3 regions of the Arthrobacter sp. ZBG10 genome follow, and region 2 is predicted to be linked to each of the others. Evidence: riboswitches for the same ligand, from Rfam matches in the RefSeq annotation. Region 2 holds a riboswitch; each other region holds the start of a gene.
The links. Region 2 has a riboswitch for S-adenosylmethionine ahead of ACU18_RS01140 (LLM class flavin-dependent oxidoreductase). Riboswitches for the same ligand answer to the same signal wherever they lie in the genome.

Region 1 (5,987 bases), on a different contig from region 2:
AACGCGGCTGCAAGCACACGGCAGCGGCCGTGAACTGCGGGCTGGACGCCTGGGTGGCCGCCGGCCAGGCAGGTCCCACCGGCGCTGCCCGGCTCTCTTCCCTGCGGCGGCTCCTCGGGGCGGATCCGCGCCTGGAAGCCCAGGAGACCAAGGAACTCGGCAGCGTCAACTGACGTGGGCCTCCCAGCACAACCGCCGCCAGACGGTAGTTTGGAACCATGATCCAATCCGCTTCCAGCTACAACGATGACCTGCGCCTGGCCCACGTCCTGGCCGATTCCGTGGACGACCAGACGATGAGCCGTTTCAAGGCCCTGGACCTCCATGTGGAGACCAAGCCGGACCTGACGCCTGTCACCGACGCGGACAAGGCAGCTGAGGAATCCATCCGCGGCCAGCTTTCCCGCTCCCGCCCCCGCGACGCCGTCCTGGGTGAGGAGTTCGGCAGCAGCGGCCACGGCTCACGCCGCTGGATCATCGACCCCATTGACGGGACCAAGAATTTCGTCCGGGGTGTCCCGGTATGGGCAACCCTGATCGCGCTCGTTGACGAGGGCGAACCGGTGGTGGGTGTGGTCAGCGCACCTGCGCTGGGCAAACGCTGGTGGGCGGCGAAAGACATGGGCGCCTACATGGGGCGTTCGCTCGCCTCGGCCACCAGGCTGCGCGTCTCCAACGTCGCCACCCTTTCCGATGCGTCATTGTCCTACTCCAGCCTCACCGGGTGGAAGGAACGCGGCAACTTCGACGAGTTCCTGGGGCTCACCGAGGACGTATGGCGGACCCGCGCCTACGGCGACTTCTGGTCCTACTGCATGGTCGCCGAGGGGTCGGTGGACATTGCCTGCGAACCCGAACTGAATCTCTACGACATGGCCGCCCTGGTCCCCATCGTGGTGGAAGCCGGCGGCCGGTTTACCTCCCTGGAGGGCCAGGACGGCCCGTTCGGCGGAAACGCCCTGGCCACAAACTCCATCCTGCATTCCGAGGTGCTGCGGCGCCTGAACCCGGGGCTGGACGACCTCCTCTAGGACTGCCTGGACCGAAGAATATACGGCGGACGCCTCCGGATGGGGGCGTCCGCCGTCGTGTTCTTCGACAAAAGCCCCGGCGTACGGGCGCGGCGTAACAAATCCCTTAACATTCGGGCTGGCTTCAAACCACCCCGCACCATGTCCTACGCTCTTAAGCAGGTCACGAGTGCCAGCGCTAAACCCCGGTTTGCTGGCCGGCAACCCTCCATTCGCGGTGGGGTGCCCCGGGTGACGACCAGGCCGGTCCGGACATGGATACGGCAAGCGCGGATTCCCTGCAGGGAGTCCTGTCAACGTGAGGATTCCCCATGACAACTGCCACTGTCTCCCCCGCAGCTTCGCTGGCGCCCGCCGCACCTTCGGTTTTGGCCGGCCACTCCATCGCCGCCAGGCCCCTCGCCGCCGTAACCGGCGCCGAGATCCAGGCGCCGCTGATCGCCGGTGGCCATGTCCGCTACGCGAACCTGGACTATGGCGCCTCCGCGCCGGCGCTGTCCCTGGTCTCCGCCTACCTGAACGAGATCCTGCCCTACTACGCCAGCGTGCACCGTGGCGCCGGCTACGCCTCGCAGATCAGCACCTCCGTGTACGAGAACGCGCGGAACATCGTGCGGGACTTTGTGGGCGGCCGCCCGGACGACTCGGTGATCTTCACGCGCAACACCACCGACTCGCTGAACCTCCTGGCAGGGTGCCTGCCCAACACGGACGGCCGGCCCACCGGCGACGTCCTGTACCTGGACATCGAGCACCACGCCAACCTGCTGCCGTGGCAGGGCGTCCCGCACCGGAGCATCGTGGCCGCGGACACCCTGGCCGGCACCATCGACGCTGTCCGCGGCGAACTGGAGCAGGGCGGGGTCAGCCTCCTGGCCGTTACCGGCGCCTCCAACGTCACCGGTGAAATCCTGCCCATCCGCGCCCTCGCCACGCTGGCCCACCAGTACGGCGCCCGGATTGTGGTGGACGCCGCGCAGCTGGCACCCCACCGGCGGGTAGACATCACCGCCGACGGCGTTGACTACCTCGCGTTCTCCGGCCACAAGCTCTACGCCCCGTTCGGTTCCGGCGTCCTGGTGGGGCGCCCGGACTGGCTCGACGCCGGAAAACCGCACCTCGCCGGCGGCGGTGCCGTCAAGGAAGCACGGCTCGACGGCGTCAGCTGGGCCACGGGCCCGGCCCGGCACGAGGGCGGCTCGCCCAACGTCCTCGGCGCCGCCACCCTGGCACGTGCCACGCAGGTCATCGCCGCCCTGGACCCGCAGGAATGGCACGCCCACGAACAGTCCATCCGGTCCTACCTGGTGGCGGGGCTGCAGCAGATCGAGGGCGTGAGTGTCCACCAGATCTTCAAGGACACCAACGCTGAGACGGACACCATCGGTGTGGTTAACTTTTCCGTGGCCGGCTACGACGCCGGTCTGGTGGCGGCCTACCTGTCCGCAGAGCACGGCGTGGGCCTCCGGGACGGGCGTTTCTGCGCCCACCCCCTGCTCAAGCGGCTGGGCCTTCCGTCCGGTTCGCTGCGGGCCAGCTTTGGTGTGGGCTCCCGCCTTGAGGACGCCGAACGGCTCCTTGCCGGCATCTCTGCCCTCCGGACCCAGGGCCTTGGCTGGGATTACGTGGTGGACGCAGGCCGCTGGGTGCCCGCCAACGATTCCCGGACCTACCCGCACTGGGCCCCCAACACGCCGGGCACCGCCGGCGCGGCCCCCTGCCTGGACGACTGAACCGCCGGGCCGCCCCGGCGGGGTCCATGCGGTAAATTCAGGAGAGACATCTACTGAAGGAGGCCGCGCGTGGTCCGGGGTGGCCCCAAGCTGGAACACAACCGGCGCCAGGAGCTGGGCCAAAGCTTCCAGGACGGCGGCGAGCATTACCAGCAGGTCCGGCCGGGCTACCCGGCGGCAGCCGCGGACTGGCTGGTGCCCGCAACGGCCGGTGAGGTTTTGGACGTCGGCGCCGGCACCGGCAAATTCACCGCACTGCTCCTGGCCAAAGGACTGGCCGTCACCGCAGTCGACCCGTCCGCGGACATGCTGGAACAGCTGGCTGAGCACTATCCACGTGCCACGGCTGTCCTGGGCACCGCAGAGGCCACCGGCCTGCCGGCGGCGGCGTTCGACGTCGTCACCGTGGCCCAGGCCTGGCACTGGTGCGACGCAGCTGCGGCCAGCACGGAGCTCGCCCGGGTCCTTCGCCCGGGCGGCACGCTGGGGCTGGTCTGGAACCAGCTGGACACCTCCGTTCCCTGGGTCCACCGGCTGTCCCGGATCATGCACGCGGGCGACGTCTACAAGCCTGGCCACCGGCCCGCCGTCGGGCCTGACTTCCAAGGCCTTGAGGGGTACGTGACCCGGTGGCAGGACCCTGTAACCACCACGGGCCTGATGGAGCTCACCAAAACGCGCAGCTACTATCTCAGGGCCTCCGAACCCACCCGCGCCAAGGTGCTGGCCAACCTGGACTGGTACCTGCATGAGCATCTTGGCCACCGGGACGGCGAAATCATCGACCTGCCCTACCTGACCCTGGCATGGCGGGCCACGGCGGCGTGAATCTCGTTGCCGGCCAGCGGCGGTGCAGTACCCGGTAAGCTTGATGCTGTGAAGACCAGCGCGCCCTCCTCCTCGATCGAGGACTACGTCAAGGTCATCTACTCGTTTACCGAGTGGCAGGACAAACCCATCACCTCCTCGCAGCTGGCCCAGCGCCTGGGTGTGGCCAACTCCTCCGTCTCGGAGATGGTCCGCAAGCTCAAGGACCAGGGCCTCGTTGACCACAAGCCCTACAGCGCCATTACCTTGACGGGCCCGGGCCTGCGCCTGGCCCTGGCCATGGTCCGCCGCCACCGGCTGATTGAGACGTACCTGGTCCAGCAGCTGGACTACAGCTGGGACGAGGTCCACGACGAAGCCGAACTGCTGGAGCACGCCGTCTCGGACACCTTCATCGAACGCGTCGCCGCCCAACTGGGCGATCCCCGCCGCGATCCGCACGGCGACCCCATTCCCACGGCGTCCGGTGAGGTGCTGATGCCTGCCGCCCACCTGCTTTCCGGGCTGGATGAGGGCCACACCGGCAGAATCACCCGGATCAGTGACGATAACCCTGAATTGTTGCGGTACCTGGCCGCCGAGCGGATCGACCTGGACGCCGAAGTGGAGGTGGTGGGCCGCCGGCCGTTCGGCGGTGCCCTGGTGGTCCGGATCGGTGGCGTTGGGAACAGCCGTGAGTTTGACCTCGCTGACGAAATCACCTCGGCGCTCTGGGTGCACAGCGAGCAAACGCACCAAGGTTGCCTCCTGGTGGGCAGCTGACGTGACGCACGGACCGCGCCAGGGGCTGTTGCGCGGCACCGCCCCCGCATGAGCCGCCCCGGTATGCCTGCGGCGCCGGCATGGCTGGCGGTGGCTGTGGGCGGATTGGTGGGCAGCGAGCTGCGGTACGGCCTCGGCCTCGCCTTCCCTGATGTTCCGGACGGTGTCCCCTGGGCCACGCTCGGAATCAACGTGTGCGGCAGCTTCCTCCTGGCTGCCTTGACCACTTTCTGGCTGAACCGCCCGCATACTCCCTTCTGGCTGCGGGCAGGGCTGGGACCGGGCCTGCTGGGCTCTTTCACCACCTTCTCCGCTGTAATTTTCGCCGTGGACCGGCTGGCGCAGTCCGGCGCGCATGTGGTGTGGGCGGCGTACCTGGCCCTTTCCCTGGTGCTGGGCCTGGCCGCCGCGGGTGCAGGCTGGCAGCTCGGCAAAGTGGCGTCCCCGACCCGGAACGAGCAGCCATGACCGCCGCGCTGTTGGTGGGCTTGTTCGGGGTAGCCGGGGCCCTCCTCCGGTTCGCGGCAGACAGCTGGTTCGCCCAGCAGGCGGCCCGCCAGGCGGAAGCGGGTAATGGCGCGCGGCACTGGCCCTGGGCAACCCTGCTGGTCAACATGGTGGGCTGTTTTGTGATCGGAGCCGCCGCGGGGGTGACCGGCGGACTGGGACTGACCGGTGAGTGGCAGACCGCCCTGGCCACCGGCCTGGCCGGCGGCCTGACCACGTTCAGCTCGTGGACCACCGCTACGGTGCGCCTGATCAGCGAAGCCCGTTACGGGGCTGCCACGGTGAACGTGACGGCCAACCTGGCCCTGGGCGTTGCGGCTGCCGCTGCCGGCATGGCCGTTACCGGCTAGCCGGACGCCCGGCAATCCCACCAGACCGGACTGATTTGGTGGGCTCCCGTAAAGTTGTACCTGATGATCAGCAGACGTGACGCGGCAATTGCCCTCGAAATACCCCTGGAAATGGCACAGCGCCATGGCCTGCCCAAATGGATGAGCGAAGCGGAGCTGGGGGCGATCCTGGACGCCCCTCCCCCGTGGCTGGTGCAGTCCCGCGCAAACCGCACCGGCAAGCGTCCGGTCTGGGTGCACCTGGAGTGCACTGTCTGCGGCTATGAGGAAGCGGCCCGGCCGAAAAAATGGTGGCCGGACTTCAGTTTTGTGGCCTGCGAACACCATACCAAGCAGGAGGTCCCGGAGCGGCCCGCGGGCTTCGTCAGGACCGAATTCGACGGCGTCGGAACACGCTTTGTTGGTGTGGTGGACGTCCAGGCACCGGCCTGACCCAGGGCATTTCCTTCCGCGGCAAACAGGCGTATTTTACGAGGAGGGGCACGTGGTGTCCCGATTCGCCGAGGGAGCCCGCCATGCCTGACAAGTCACCACACCGGCACATAACCAAAAAGCCGGTTAAAACCATTAAACAAAAGCGCGCCGAGAAGAAAACCAGGACTCCCCTGGACGGTGCGCCGGACCCCGTGGCGCACCTTAAGAAGCGCTGAGGGTCAGCCTGGTTAACGCAGTACGGCCCGGACAAGAGTCCGGGCCGTACTGCGTTGCCTCGCGGCACAGCAAAATGTGGAGATGGGGGGAATTGAACCCCCGTCCGATGTCGTGTTGTCAGGGCT
Region 2 (5,987 bases):
CAATGCAGCCGCGGTCCACAGAAAGGGCGAAGTTAAGGTTTCCGCCGGAAACAGGGGTGGCGTCGGCGGCCGGTTCGGTGCCGGCGCCGGCCGTCCCGCCGCAGGCGGACAAGAGGAGGGCCGCAGCGAGGAGGCCGCCCACGACGGCGGGCCTGCTGGTGGGGCGATTGGCGGTGGTTCCAGCGGGGTTGAAGGGGTTCATGCGACGTTTTCGCTTTCCTGGCGGCCGGCCGCGGACAGGGTGCCGCGCCGGTGTGATGAGGGGACCCGAAGTCCCAGGTTTTCGCGGAGGGTGGTGCCTTCGTATTCGGTCCGGTAGACGCCGCGGTCCTGCAGGCGCGGGACGAGTTCGTTGACAATGTCGTCCAACCCGCCGGGGACAAGCCAGGGGGTGATGTTGAATCCATCCACCGCTCCGGTCCTGGCGTATTCAGCCAGCAGGTCGGCGACGCCGTCGTAGGAGCCCACCAGGCCGCGGCCGTTCAGGCGTGACCGGGCAGCAACGAACTGGCGGATGGACTGGCCCTTCCCGCGGGCCTCGTCCCGCCACTGGCCAGCGAGTTCCCTTGCGCTTTTGCCGTGGAAGGCGTTTCCGCGGGTGGGGTTCGTGACGTCCACTACGGGGTCGATCTCAGGCAGCGGCCCGTCGGGGTCATACCCGTCCAGGGTCCGGCCCCAGAACTGTTCCAGGTAGGCGATTGCCGTCTCCGGGCCTACCTGCTGCTCCCGGACCCAGTGTTCCTTCTCCGCGGCCTCCTTTTCTGTGGCGGCGAGGATGAATTCCTGGCCCGGGAAGATTTTGACGTCATCCGCGGGGCGGCCGGCCTTTAGTGTGCGGGCCACGATGTCCGCCCGGAACACCTTCGCATCCTCGAGTTCCGCGTGCCGGGAGAAGATAACGTCGGCATTGCGGACAGCGAAGTCGCGGCCGTCGGGTGAATCCCCCGCCTGGAAGAGGACGGGGTGGTGCTGGGCGGACCGCGGCAGCCGTCCCGTGATGTCCACGTCGAAGCTTGCGTCGTTCCGGCGCACCGGGGTGATGCTTCCTTGCCGGAGCCAGCGCCCGTCGCTCCGGGACCCGGCGATTGCGCCGTCGGCCCAGGAGTCCCAGATGGCTTTGGCGGTCTGGACAAAGGCTTCGGCCCGGACGTAGCGGTCCTCGTGCTTGAGGAACCCGCCGCGGCGGAAGTTGGCGCCGGTCCAGGCATTGTCCGTGGTGACGATGTTCCAGGCAGCGCGGCCGCCGGAGAGCAGGTCGAGGCTGGCCAGCCGGTGGGCCAGGTCCGCGGGATCGTTGTAGGTGGTGTTTTGGGTGGCCACCAGGCCGATGTTGGTGGTGACGGCGGCGAGTGCCGCCAGGGCGGTCTGCGCGTCCGGGCGGCCCACCACGTCCAGGTCGTGGATCCGGCCCAGGTGTTCACGGAGCCGCAGTCCTTCGCCCAGGAAGAAGGCTGAGAACAGCCCGCGTTCGGCGGTCTGGGCCACGCGGCGGAAGGATTCAAAGTCGGTCTGGGAGCCGCTGTCCGGGGCTTTCCAGACGGTGGTGTGGTTGACGCCCTGGAAAAAGACGCCGAACTGGATCCGGCCGTTGCCGGTGGGACGGTGCGTGGTCATGGGGTGCTCTCTTTCAGGCCGCTGCGTAGCGGTTGGCGGGGCGGGGAAGGCCGAAGGACCGGCGCAGCGTGGTGCCGGCGGCGGGCGCGCTGACCAGGCCGGCGGCGCGCAACGCGGGCAGGACGTTGAGCGCCAGTTCCGGCAGGTCGACGTCCACGACGGCGGGATGCAGCCGGACGCCGTCCGCGGCATCGAAGAGCCGGGCCAGCAGGGACACGAGGCCGGCGGGGCTGCCCACGTACCGGGCGCCGCCGGTCCACGGCTCGTGGCGGTCCAGCTCCGCGAGCCGTTCCGCGGCCGTTTGGCCGCGGGCGTCGAGGATCACGTCGAGCTCCACGAGGGTCCGGGGAACGCCGGTGGCGGCCGCCGCTGAGGCTGCTGCGGCGAGCCCGTCAACGGTGGCGGCTGAAGCGAGTGCCACGTCGGCTTCCACGGTGGAGAGCAGCGCCGCCGGAGCGATGACCACCAACTGCCCCTGCAATGGCCGGGGAATGATCGCCGGGCCCTTGACGGCGAAGCGCTCCCCTTCGAAGTCGGCGTAGTGCAGTTTGTCGCGGTCCAGGTAGCGACCGGTGGAGGCGTCGCGGATGACGGCGTCGTCCTCCCAGGAATCCCAGAGCCGGCGGCCGGCTTCCACGGCGTCCGCGGCTTCGAGGGGCGCTGCGGCGGCGGCCAGCTGCTCACGGCCCACGGCGCGGGCTTCTTCGGGCGCGTTGGCCGCGCTGACCAGCCAGCCCGCCCTGCCCTGGGAGGCGTAGTCGAGGCTGGCCAGCTGGGTGGCGACGTGGAATGGCTCGGTGTAGAGGGTGTCCACCTCGGGTACCAGGCCGATCGAGCCGGTGATGGGGGCAGCGAAGGCGGCCCGTTGCACGGCATCGATCCGGCCGGGAATCCCGGCCGTGCCGGCATCCACCACGCGGGAATCGCGGAAGGTGGCCAGGTGGAAGCCGGCGATGTCTGCGGCCTGGACGGTGCCGCTGATGCGGGCACCGCCCAGCAGTCCGTCCGGAAGGTGGTGGGCGTGGCGCCACGCGGCGGGGTGCGCCCCGTCGCCGTCGAGCTCAACGGCCACCACGTTGGGACGGTTTTCGGGTACTGGTAGTGAAGGCATGGCTTTCCTCTTTCAGGGGCCGCTGGTGCGGCCGGGACGACATTTCACTTGCCGCAGTGCGGCCAGGTCTGTTTCCGGAGCACCCCGCCACTAAATGCCTGAGGGTTGCCGCAGCACGAGCCGGTCCTTGGCGTGCTGACTCTTGACCTATGGCTCGAATGTACGATCCCCGAATGACCCCCGCAACCGCCGTTGTCGCACGAGGTCAACGCGCGAAACGCCACGTCAAGCGACGGCTTAAACCGTCATCTGGCGGCGCCTGTGACGGCCTGTTGCGCACCGTTGAGTCCGGTGACATGGCGCTTTGGGCGCCGGAGCCGGCGTCCGTAGGGTCAAGCCATGAGCCCAACGGATGCCCTGCTGTCAGTTCTCGATCTGAGCCCCATCCCGGCGGGGGTGGACGCCGGGCAGGCGCTGCGCAACAGCGTGGAGCTGGCCGTCGCTGCCGAGGACCTCGGCTACCACCGCTATTGGCTGGCCGAGCACCATCTCAATCCCGGCGTCGCGGGTTCCGCCCCGCATGTGCTGTCCGCCCTGGTTGCTGCCGCCACCCGGACCATCCGGGTGGGGACGGCTGCCACCATCCTGGGCAACTACCGGCCGCTGCAGGTAGCCGAAAACGTCGGAACCCTGGCGGCAGTGTTCCCGGACCGGATCGATCTGGGATTTGGCCGCTCCGGCCAACCCGCTTCCCCGCCGGCAAGCACCGGCGGGGAAGACCTCCGGACTGCCGGCGAACCCGCGCCGGAGGACGCGGGCCGGGTGGTGGCGGGCCTGGTGGTCCCCGCCAAACGGCAGCCGTTCAGTTCCGTGCTGCCCCGGAAGTTCCGGCTCCAGGCCGAGCTCCTGGGCCGGGAGCCCGGGGATGCGGACAACTTCGAGAGCGACGTGCAGGACGTCATCGGCTTTTTCGACGGCGGCTACCGCACTCGGCACGGCGAGGGGATCACGGTGACACCTGCCCTGGGACATGCCCCGCAGTTCTGGCTCCACGGTTCCACGGCGGGGCCCAGCGCCCGGCTTGCCGGGAAGCTGGGCCTGCGGTTCGGCGCGAATTACCACGTGTCGCCGGCCACGGTACTGGAGTCGGTGGCCGAATACCGGGCCCACTTCCGGCCCTCGGCGGCGGTGCCGGAACCGTACGTCACGGTATCCGCGGACGTGCTGGTGGCCGAACGCGAACAGGACGCCCGGCGGCTCGGCGCGGGCTTCGCCGCCTGGGTGCACAGCATCCGCAGCGGCCAAGGCGCCATCGCCTATCCCGCCCCGGCCGACGGCGGCCGGCTGGACGCCGCGGTGGGCTCCCCGGAGCTGGTCCGGGACCGCGTGGAAACACGGTTCGTGGGCGCCCCCGGGACGGTCACCGCCAACCTGAGGGCGCTGCAGCGGGCCACGGGCGCCCAGGAGCTCCTGATCACCACCATCGCCCACGGGCAGGCGGAGCAGGTGGCATCCTACGGGCTGCTTGCCGACGCCTGGGCCCGCGGCTAAGACCCCGGTCCAACCAACCCATCCTCAAAGGAGAACCATGAGCACCGAAACCGACACCCAACTGGTCAGCGCCGCTGACGCCGCCCGCCTCATCGCCGAAGGGGCCCTGCTGGTTGACGTCCGCAGTGACGCCGGCCGGAACAGCACCGGGGCGATCCCCGGGGCGCTGGTGGTCAACCGGGAGCGGGTGGACCAGGACTTCGGCCCCGACTCCCCCGAACTGTTGCCCGAAGTGGAAGCCGCGGGCCGGAACATAGTGGTGTTTTGCGGCTCCGTCAACGGCTCCCGCCCTGTAGCCGAGAAGCTGAAGGTGCTGGGCTACGCCAACGCCGTCCATGTGGACGGCGGCTTCCCGGCATTGCGGGAGGCCGGGGTGCCCACCACAGGCCCCACGGACCCGGGCGCCCAGAGCCCGGCCGCTTAAGGACCGGCCCGCCGGCGCTTCGAAGGCTGCCGGCGGGTGGCCTGCCGCCCGGCGACAGCGGCTGTGCGGAGCCAGTCCGCACTGCCGGCCAGCACAGCGACGCCCAGCAGCACCGAGCAGAGCACCACACCCTGGTGGAAGGCCCGGCGGGGGTCCGCGCCGGCGGTGAGGAACATGCCGGCGGCGGCCGCTGAACACAGCGCCGCCGTGAACCGTTGGCTGAGTTGGTAAAAGCCCGCGGCCACCCCCGTGGCACCGGGCGGGGCCTGGGCCAGTGTCAGGGTCTGGTTGGGGGCCACCACCAGACCCACGGCTAGCCCCTGCAGGAGCCCGACGGCGGCCACCGCCATCGCAGCGGCTCCGCTGTCCAGGTACTGGACGGCCAAGTCCTTGCCGGGCAGGCAGGCCAGGCCGGCCACCAGCGCCCAGACGACACCGCCCCGCCCGTAGCGGCCCAGGAACCGCCAGCTGAAGCTGGAGGCCAGCAGCATCCCTGCGGCCTGCGGCGCCAGGATCGCGGCGGCCGCCAACGGCGGCAGGCCGGTGCCGGCAAGGAAGTAGAACGCGGTGACCGCGGCCATGGCCGCGCCCACGCCAAACTGGCACAAGGCAACCACGGTGCCAAGGACGTAGCCGGGCGAGCGGACCAGTGCCGGGACCAGCAGCGGGGTCCGGCCGCGCCGGTGGTACAGGACCTCCCAGCCGGCAAACACGGCCAGCGCCACGGCGCTGCTCCCCAGCCAGATGGGCGTTTCCGGACCCGGGCCCTGGATGGTGGGCACCAGCGAGGCCAGCACCACGGCACCCAGGAGCAGCGCGCCTACTGCATCGATGGTGGGCCGGCGTTGGCCGGGCACCGCCGGCGACCGGGACCGGCGCGGGAGGAACACCAGGGCCAGCGGAACCAGGACCAGGACCAGCGGAACGTTGACCAGGAACAGCAACCGCCAGCTCCCTTCCTGGCTGCCCACGGAGAGGATCACGCCCCCAATCAGCGGACCGCACACGGCAGCCGTTCCGCCCGCCGCCGCGTAGTACCCCAAGGCTTTGGCCCGGCCGGCACCGGCATGGACATCCTGCAGCAGGCCCAGGACCTGTGGGTTGAGGGCCCCTGCACCGAGGCCCTGCAGGAGCCGTGCCCCAATGACCACGGTCGGATCGGTGGCCAGGCCGCCCAGCAGGCTGAACGCGCCAAAGACGCTGAGCCCTGCCACGAACAGGGTGCGGCGGCCCACAAGGTCACCCAGCCGGCCCGCCGGTACCAGCGCCAGCCCGAACGCCAGTGAATAACTGGCCAGGATCCACTGCACCTGCCCGGCGTCCGCCTGCAATCCGGCGGCCATGGCC
Region 3 (5,987 bases), on a different contig from region 2:
AACGTAGACGCGCGGGAAGGCGCGGGTGCGGACGGCCGGCAGGATCCGGGCCAGCCCGGCCCGGCCCCGGGGCAGCAGCACCGAGATGAGGAGCATCACCAGCAGGCCTGTGCTGAAGCTCACCACGGACGCGGCGACGCCGTCATCCAGGCGGGTGGCCAGCGCCCCGTTGATGCGGCCCTGGGCGGGGATGGCGAGGCCGGCCAGCACCGCAAGCGGGAGGCCCGCCAGGAGCGGCAGGCGGGAGGGTGAGGTCATTGGATCCACCTTACGTCAGGCATTATTGCTGTATGAGCAACCCCGTAGAGGACATCCCCATCCGCGACAGCATGATCCGCCTGGGCCAGCTGCTGAAGCTTGCCAACCTGGTGGAAGACGGTGTTGAGGCCGCCGAAGTGGTGAAGAACGGGCTGGTCAAGGTGAACGGCGAGATCGATGACCGCCGCGGCCGCCAGCTCCACAACGGCGACACGGTCACCGTGAACGGGCAGACCGTCCGGGTCAGCGCCCCCGCAGCGGACTGACCGGAAGCGGCCGGCTGACGGCGGGAAGCGGCGGGCTGACCGAGGGCGACACGCCCCGTTGAGGTGCTCCGTGACGTATCCGGCCGCCGTCGTCACTCCTGCTTGTTGAGCACCTCATGCGTGAGGAACTCGCCCACGTGCCCGATTTCCTGCTGATTGATGCCGTGCCACATGCCCGTGTACAGCACCTTGGTGAGCTTGACGTGTTTGCGGACCCAGCCCATGGTGAAGTCGATCTTGTCCGCGGTGATCACCGGGTCCTGCTGGTCCCGGCCCCAGAAGAACGGCACGGTGCCCTGCAGGTCGGCGTCGTGGAATGAGGGGTCTGCACCGGCGTCGACGGCAAAACCGGACAGCCCGACGACGGCCGCGTAGTCCTCCGGCCGCTGCCGCAGGAGCGTGGTTGCCATGGCCATGCCCATGGAAAAGCCCAGCAGTGTCACTGACGGGTGGTGTGGCCGGATCCCGTCGATCCACTCCTGCACATAGGCGGACGCCTCGGTGACGCGCTCCAGCGTGTACTCGATGGACGCCGTCAGCGGGAACCAGGTGTAGCCCTGGCCCATGGCGAGGGGTGCACGGACCGAGGCGATGGCGAATCCTGCCGGCAGCATGTCGGCCAGGCCCATCAGGTCCTGTTCGTTGGCGCCGTAGCCGTGGAGCAGCACCAGCAACGGCTTGCCCGCACGCTGGTCCTCGGGGTGGGACCACTGGACAACGGGGGCAGGAAATACAGAAGCATCAGTCATGGTTTCCATTCTTACAGTTACCCGAAAGTAACAACCTACGTTGGCGTAGCCAGCGCAGCAGAAGGCAGGATAGGAACGTGAGTGACACAAACGCCAGCCAGACCCCGCACCCCCGGACCGAATCGCACCCCTGGACCCGGTATGTAGCCCTGGGCGATTCCTTTACGGAGGGCATCGGCGATCCCGAGCCCTCGTCCCCCGGCGGGTTCCGCGGCTGGGCGGACCGGGTGGCGGAGGAACTTGGCCGCACGCAGAAGGACTTCGCCTACGCAAACCTCGCCGTCCGCGGCCGGCTCCTGCAGCAGATCGTGGACCAGCAGCTGGCACCGGCCCTGGCCCTCCGCCCGGACCTGGTGACCCTGTCCGCGGGCGGCAACGACCTCCTGCGGCGCGGCGGCGATCCGGATGCGCTGGCCGGGAAACTTGATTCCGTGGTGCAGATCCTGGCCATGAACGGTGCCACGGTGGTGTTGTTCAACGGCCCGGATACGGGTTCGTCGGTGCTGGGCCGGATCCGGTCCAAGGTGGCCATCTACAACGAGAACCTCCGCACCATAGCCGCCCGGCATGACGCCGTTATTGCGGATATGTGGTCCCTGCGGCAGCTCCGCGATCCGCAGATGTGGGACCAGGACCGGCTGCACTTCTCGCCGGTGGGCCACCACACCATCGCCGCGATGGTGCTGGACTCACTCAACGTCGAGCACACCCTCGAACCCCTGCACCCGAAACCGCTGCCGCCCAGCACATGGCGGGAAGCCCGGAGCGGGGACCTGGTGTGGGCCCGCGAATATTTCGTCCCGTGGGTCCTGCGCCGGCTGCGCCACCAGTCCTCCGGCGATGGCATCACCGCAAAACGCCCGACGCCGGGTCCCGCCTTTGGCCCGGGCGTCCCGTTGGGGTCCGGCGAAGGTCCGCTGGGGACCACGGCAGCCACAGCGGAGTAGCCTGCCCTTCCCGTCGGTTCTGGTTGAGGTGCGCGGATTCCTTCCGGCGCACCCTCATCCGGTGCGCCCCGGCTAAGCTGGGAGGACACACACGAGAGGCGCGGCACCGTGAGCAACCTGTTTTTCTGGATCATCATCCTGTCCTTTGTCATCCCCATGGGCATGCGGATGTACCGGAAGTCAGTGGCCCGCCGGAACCAGGACCAGAGCTTCTCCGGCCGCTATCCCAACCAGTTCCCCGGCGGCCCCGGACCGCAGAACAACCAGCCCCGCGACGGCTACACCCAGCAGGACTACTACGGCGGCGGTTTCCGCCAGATCGACGCGCCGCAGCCCATCGACCGGCCGCAGCCGCTGCCTGACCCGTTCGGCCGGCCGCAGGCCCCGCACCAGGGCGGGTACCCGGGCCAGCCCGGTTACCCCGCACAACCCGGCCAAGGCGGGTACCCGGGTCAGCCCGGCCAGCCCGCTCCGGAACAGCCGCAGGCGCCCGCCACTCCCCCGCCGCCGTCGGCCCCGCAGGGCTTCCGGGCCCGCAAACTCACCGAACTGGACCAGCAGTACAGCAACGGTGAGCTCTCCATGGAGGAGTACATGACCCGCCGCGGCGAGATCATGAAGGGCTGACCAACCGGGAGGGGTAGCCGGCTAGACGAGGAACGATGCCCGCAGCTGCGCCCCCAGCTGGCCGATCTCGGTCAGGAAGCCGTCGTGCCCGATCGGCGCCTGGATCAGGTGGACGTCCACCTCGCCCGGCAGCGCCGCCGCCAGCTCGTAGGACTGCGCCGGGAAGTACAGCCGGTCCGAGTCGACCGCTGCGACAAAAAACCGGACTCCCGGCACGTCCAGCGCCTGCGCCAGCGTGCCCCGGTTGCGGGTGACGTCATGGCTCATGAGTGCCTCGGTGAGCGCGATGTAGCTGTTGGCGTCGAACCGCTGGACCAGTTTGTTGCCTTGGTGGTCCAGGTAGCTTTCCACCTGGTAGCGGCCCCGGGCGGCCAGCGAATCCGCGCGGACCGGTGTTTCGGCGGCCTGCGCCTGCCGGCCGAACCGGCCTTCGAGTTCCGCGGCGGACCGGTAGGTGATGTGGGCGATGCGCCGGGCCAGGGCCAGACCGTCCCCGGGGAACGGGCCGCCGTAGTAGTCGCCGCCCTGGAAGTTGGCATCCTGGCGGATGGCCAGCGTCTGCGCCTGCGCAAACGCGATCTGCTCTGCGGTGCTCGCCGCACCGACGGCGATGACGGCGCACCGCTGCACCCGCTCCGGGTAGGTCACCGCCCATTCCAAGGCACGCGCACCGCCCATGGAGCCGCCCAGGACGGCGAACCAGCTGCGGATGCCCAGCTGGTCTGCGAGCCTGGCTTCGGCCACGGTGCTGTCCCGCAGGGTCACCAGCGGAAACCGGGAACCCCACGGGCTGCCGTCCGGTGCGGCTGAGGACGGTCCCGTGGACCCGTAACAGCCGCCCACAATGTTGATGGACACCACAAAAAAGCGGTCCGTGTCCACGGGTGCGCCCGGGCCGGCCAGCTGTTCCCACCAGCCGGGCTCGTCGCTGTCGCCGCGGGCAACGTGGGTGCTGCCGGTCAGGGCATGCTCGATCAGGATGGCGTTGCTGCCGTCGGCATTCAGGGTGCCCCACGTTTCGTAGGCCAGGGTGACGTCCGGCAGGTATCCGCCGGCTTCAAGTTCCAGGGCCCCTACGGAGGCGAAGCGGACAATCCCGTGTTCGGGAACGGTGGTACGGGCGACGGTAACCGTCATGGCAAGACCTCTTCTACGCGCTTGCCTGCCGTCGAATGACCGGCAGGCCAGGTCTTCACCCGGGGCACCCCACCGCGGAAGGAGGGTTGCCGGCCAGCAAGCCGGGGCTGTCACTGGCACTCATGACCTTGTTCGAGTGTACGAAGAACACCCCACCCCGGGCCAAGAGTGTGACTGGTTGTGACTTGCCCCGGCCCAAAGGCAGCCGGTCCGTTAGGGTCCGGTCAGGAACCTGCTGCCGCCTTGGCCGCGCGGAAACCTGCTTCCAGGTCGGCCAGGATGTCATCGATGTGTTCCAGTCCCACGGACAACCGGACCAGGCCCGGCGTGACCCCGGCAACGGCCTGCTGCTCAGGGGACAGCTGGCTGTGGGTGGTGGACGCGGGGTGGATCACCAGCGACCGGACATCGCCGATGTTGGCCACATGGGAGTGCAGTTCCAGCGCATCGACAAAACGCTGGCCGGCCGCGGCCCCGCCGGCGAGGTTGAAGGCCACGATCGCCCCGGTGCCCCGCGGCCCGTACTTTTGGCCGCGCTCAAACCAGGGGCTGGAGGGCAGGCCGGCGTAGGCAACGGATTCGACGTCGTCCCGCGCCTCGAGCCAACGGGCCACCTCAATGGCGTTGGAGACATGCCGCTCCACCCGCAGGCTCAGGGTTTCCAGGCCCTGGGCGATCAGGAACGCGTTGAACGGTGACACGGCGGAGCCCAGGTCACGCAGCAGCTGCACGCGGGCCTTCAGGATGTAGGACAGGTTGGCACCCAGGGCGCCGTCGGCACCCAGGTCGCGGCCGTAGACCAGGCCGTTGTAGGTGGGGTCCGGGGTGTTGAAGCCGGGGAACTTCTCCGGTTCCCTGGTGAAGTCGAACTTGCCCGAGTCCACGATCACGCCGGCGATGGCGGCGCCGTGTCCGCCCAGGTACTTCGTGGCCGAGTGCAGGACGATGTCCGCGCCCCACTCCAGCGGCCGGATCAGGTACGGAGTGGACAGGGTGTTGTCCACGATCAGCGGCACTCCCGCCTGGTGCGCCACCCCGGAAATGCCCTCGATGTCCAAAACGTCCTGGCGCGGGTTGGATACCACCTCGCCGAAGAACAGCTTGGTGTTGGGCTGCACGGCGTCGCGCCACTGGTCCAGGTTGTCCGGGTCCGCCACAAACGTCACGGTGATGCCGAACTTCTTCAGGGTGTGGGCGAAGAGGTTGTAGGTCCCGCCGTAAAGGCTGGGGCTGGCCACGATGTGGTCGCCGGCCTCGGCGATGTTCAGGACCGCGAACGTCTCGGCGGCCTGCCCGGAGCTGAGCAGGAGGGCCGCGAGGCCGCCTTCCAGGCTGGCGATCCGCTGCTCCACGGCGTCCTGGGTGGGGTTGCCGATGCGGGTGTAGATGGGCGAGAGTTCGGCCAGGGCGAACCTGTTGGCCGCGCTTTCGGCGCTGGGGAACACAAACGAGGTGGTCTGGTAGATGGGCAGGGCCCGGGCGCCGGTGGCGCTGTCCGGTTCCTGGCCTGCATGGATCTGGCGGGTTTCAAACGACCATCCGTTGGACATCTTTGGCTCCACTTCACAGGGGCCCGGCATGCAGGAAGCAGCACGGGCCGCGCTTGCCATCCGGCCGGTGCCGGACAGCCAGGTCCTCACCCGGGGCACCCCACCGCGGGTGGAGGGTTGCCGGCCAGCGAGCCGGGGCTTGATGCTGGCACTCATGACCTGTGCCCAGTGTAGGAACTGTCCGGGAGCGCGGTACAGGATTGTGACGAACATGGTCCCACGGCCCCGTTGCCGGGCCACAACAGGAACTCCGCCCAGTGGAAAAATCATGTAAGGCAAGCCTTAGCTGAGAGGCGGATCACAAAGTGCCAAGATGTTGGCATGCGCATGGATCACGTCTCTTACGCCTGTGAACAGGATGGCCTGGCGGCCACCACCGAACGAATCGCTTCCGCCCTGGGTGTGGAAGCCGTCAAGGGCGGGGTGCATCCCCGTTTCGGAACCCGGAACATG

Region 1: another riboswitch for S-adenosylmethionine. It lies ahead of ACU18_RS11275 (aminotransferase class V-fold PLP-dependent enzyme); the one in region 2 lies ahead of ACU18_RS01140 (LLM class flavin-dependent oxidoreductase).
Region 3: another riboswitch for S-adenosylmethionine. It lies ahead of metX (homoserine O-acetyltransferase MetX); the one in region 2 lies ahead of ACU18_RS01140 (LLM class flavin-dependent oxidoreductase).

What each region holds. Positions count from the first base shown of each region.
Region 1 is NZ_LFQH01000044.1:60,774-66,760, reverse strand. It holds gene rsgA (ribosome small subunit-dependent GTPase A) at 1-173, shown strand, start outside; gene hisN (histidinol-phosphatase) at 219-1,031, shown strand; SAM riboswitch class IV at 1,193-1,307, shown strand; gene ACU18_RS11275 (aminotransferase class V-fold PLP-dependent enzyme) at 1,343-2,764, shown strand; gene ACU18_RS11270 (class I SAM-dependent methyltransferase) at 2,834-3,592, shown strand; gene ACU18_RS11265 (metal-dependent transcriptional regulator) at 3,641-4,354, shown strand; gene ACU18_RS11260 (fluoride efflux transporter FluC) at 4,403-4,822, shown strand; gene ACU18_RS11255 (fluoride efflux transporter FluC) at 4,819-5,211, shown strand; gene ACU18_RS11250 (hypothetical protein) at 5,275-5,643, shown strand; RNA gene ssrA (transfer-messenger RNA) at 5,936-5,987, opposite strand, start outside.
Region 2 is NZ_LFQH01000005.1:40,513-46,499, forward strand. It holds gene ACU18_RS01130 (ABC transporter substrate-binding protein) at 1-202, opposite strand, end outside; gene ACU18_RS01135 (NtaA/DmoA family FMN-dependent monooxygenase) at 199-1,614, opposite strand; gene ACU18_RS01140 (LLM class flavin-dependent oxidoreductase) at 1,628-2,725, opposite strand; SAM riboswitch class IV at 2,765-2,873, opposite strand; gene ACU18_RS01145 (LLM class flavin-dependent oxidoreductase) at 3,065-4,216, shown strand; gene ACU18_RS01150 (rhodanese-like domain-containing protein) at 4,254-4,640, shown strand; gene ACU18_RS01155 (MFS transporter) at 4,637-5,987, opposite strand, start outside.
Region 3 is NZ_LFQH01000039.1:44,470-50,456, reverse strand. It holds gene ACU18_RS10195 (DMT family transporter) at 1-258, opposite strand, end outside; gene ACU18_RS10190 (RNA-binding S4 domain-containing protein) at 291-524, shown strand; gene ACU18_RS10185 (alpha/beta hydrolase) at 617-1,273, opposite strand; gene ACU18_RS10180 (SGNH/GDSL hydrolase family protein) at 1,351-2,220, shown strand; gene ACU18_RS10175 (hypothetical protein) at 2,329-2,847, shown strand; gene metX (homoserine O-acetyltransferase MetX) at 2,869-3,984, opposite strand; SAM riboswitch class IV at 3,997-4,112, opposite strand; gene ACU18_RS10165 (bifunctional o-acetylhomoserine/o-acetylserine sulfhydrylase) at 4,209-5,534, opposite strand; SAM riboswitch class IV at 5,579-5,694, opposite strand; gene ACU18_RS10160 (VOC family protein) at 5,856-5,987, shown strand, end outside.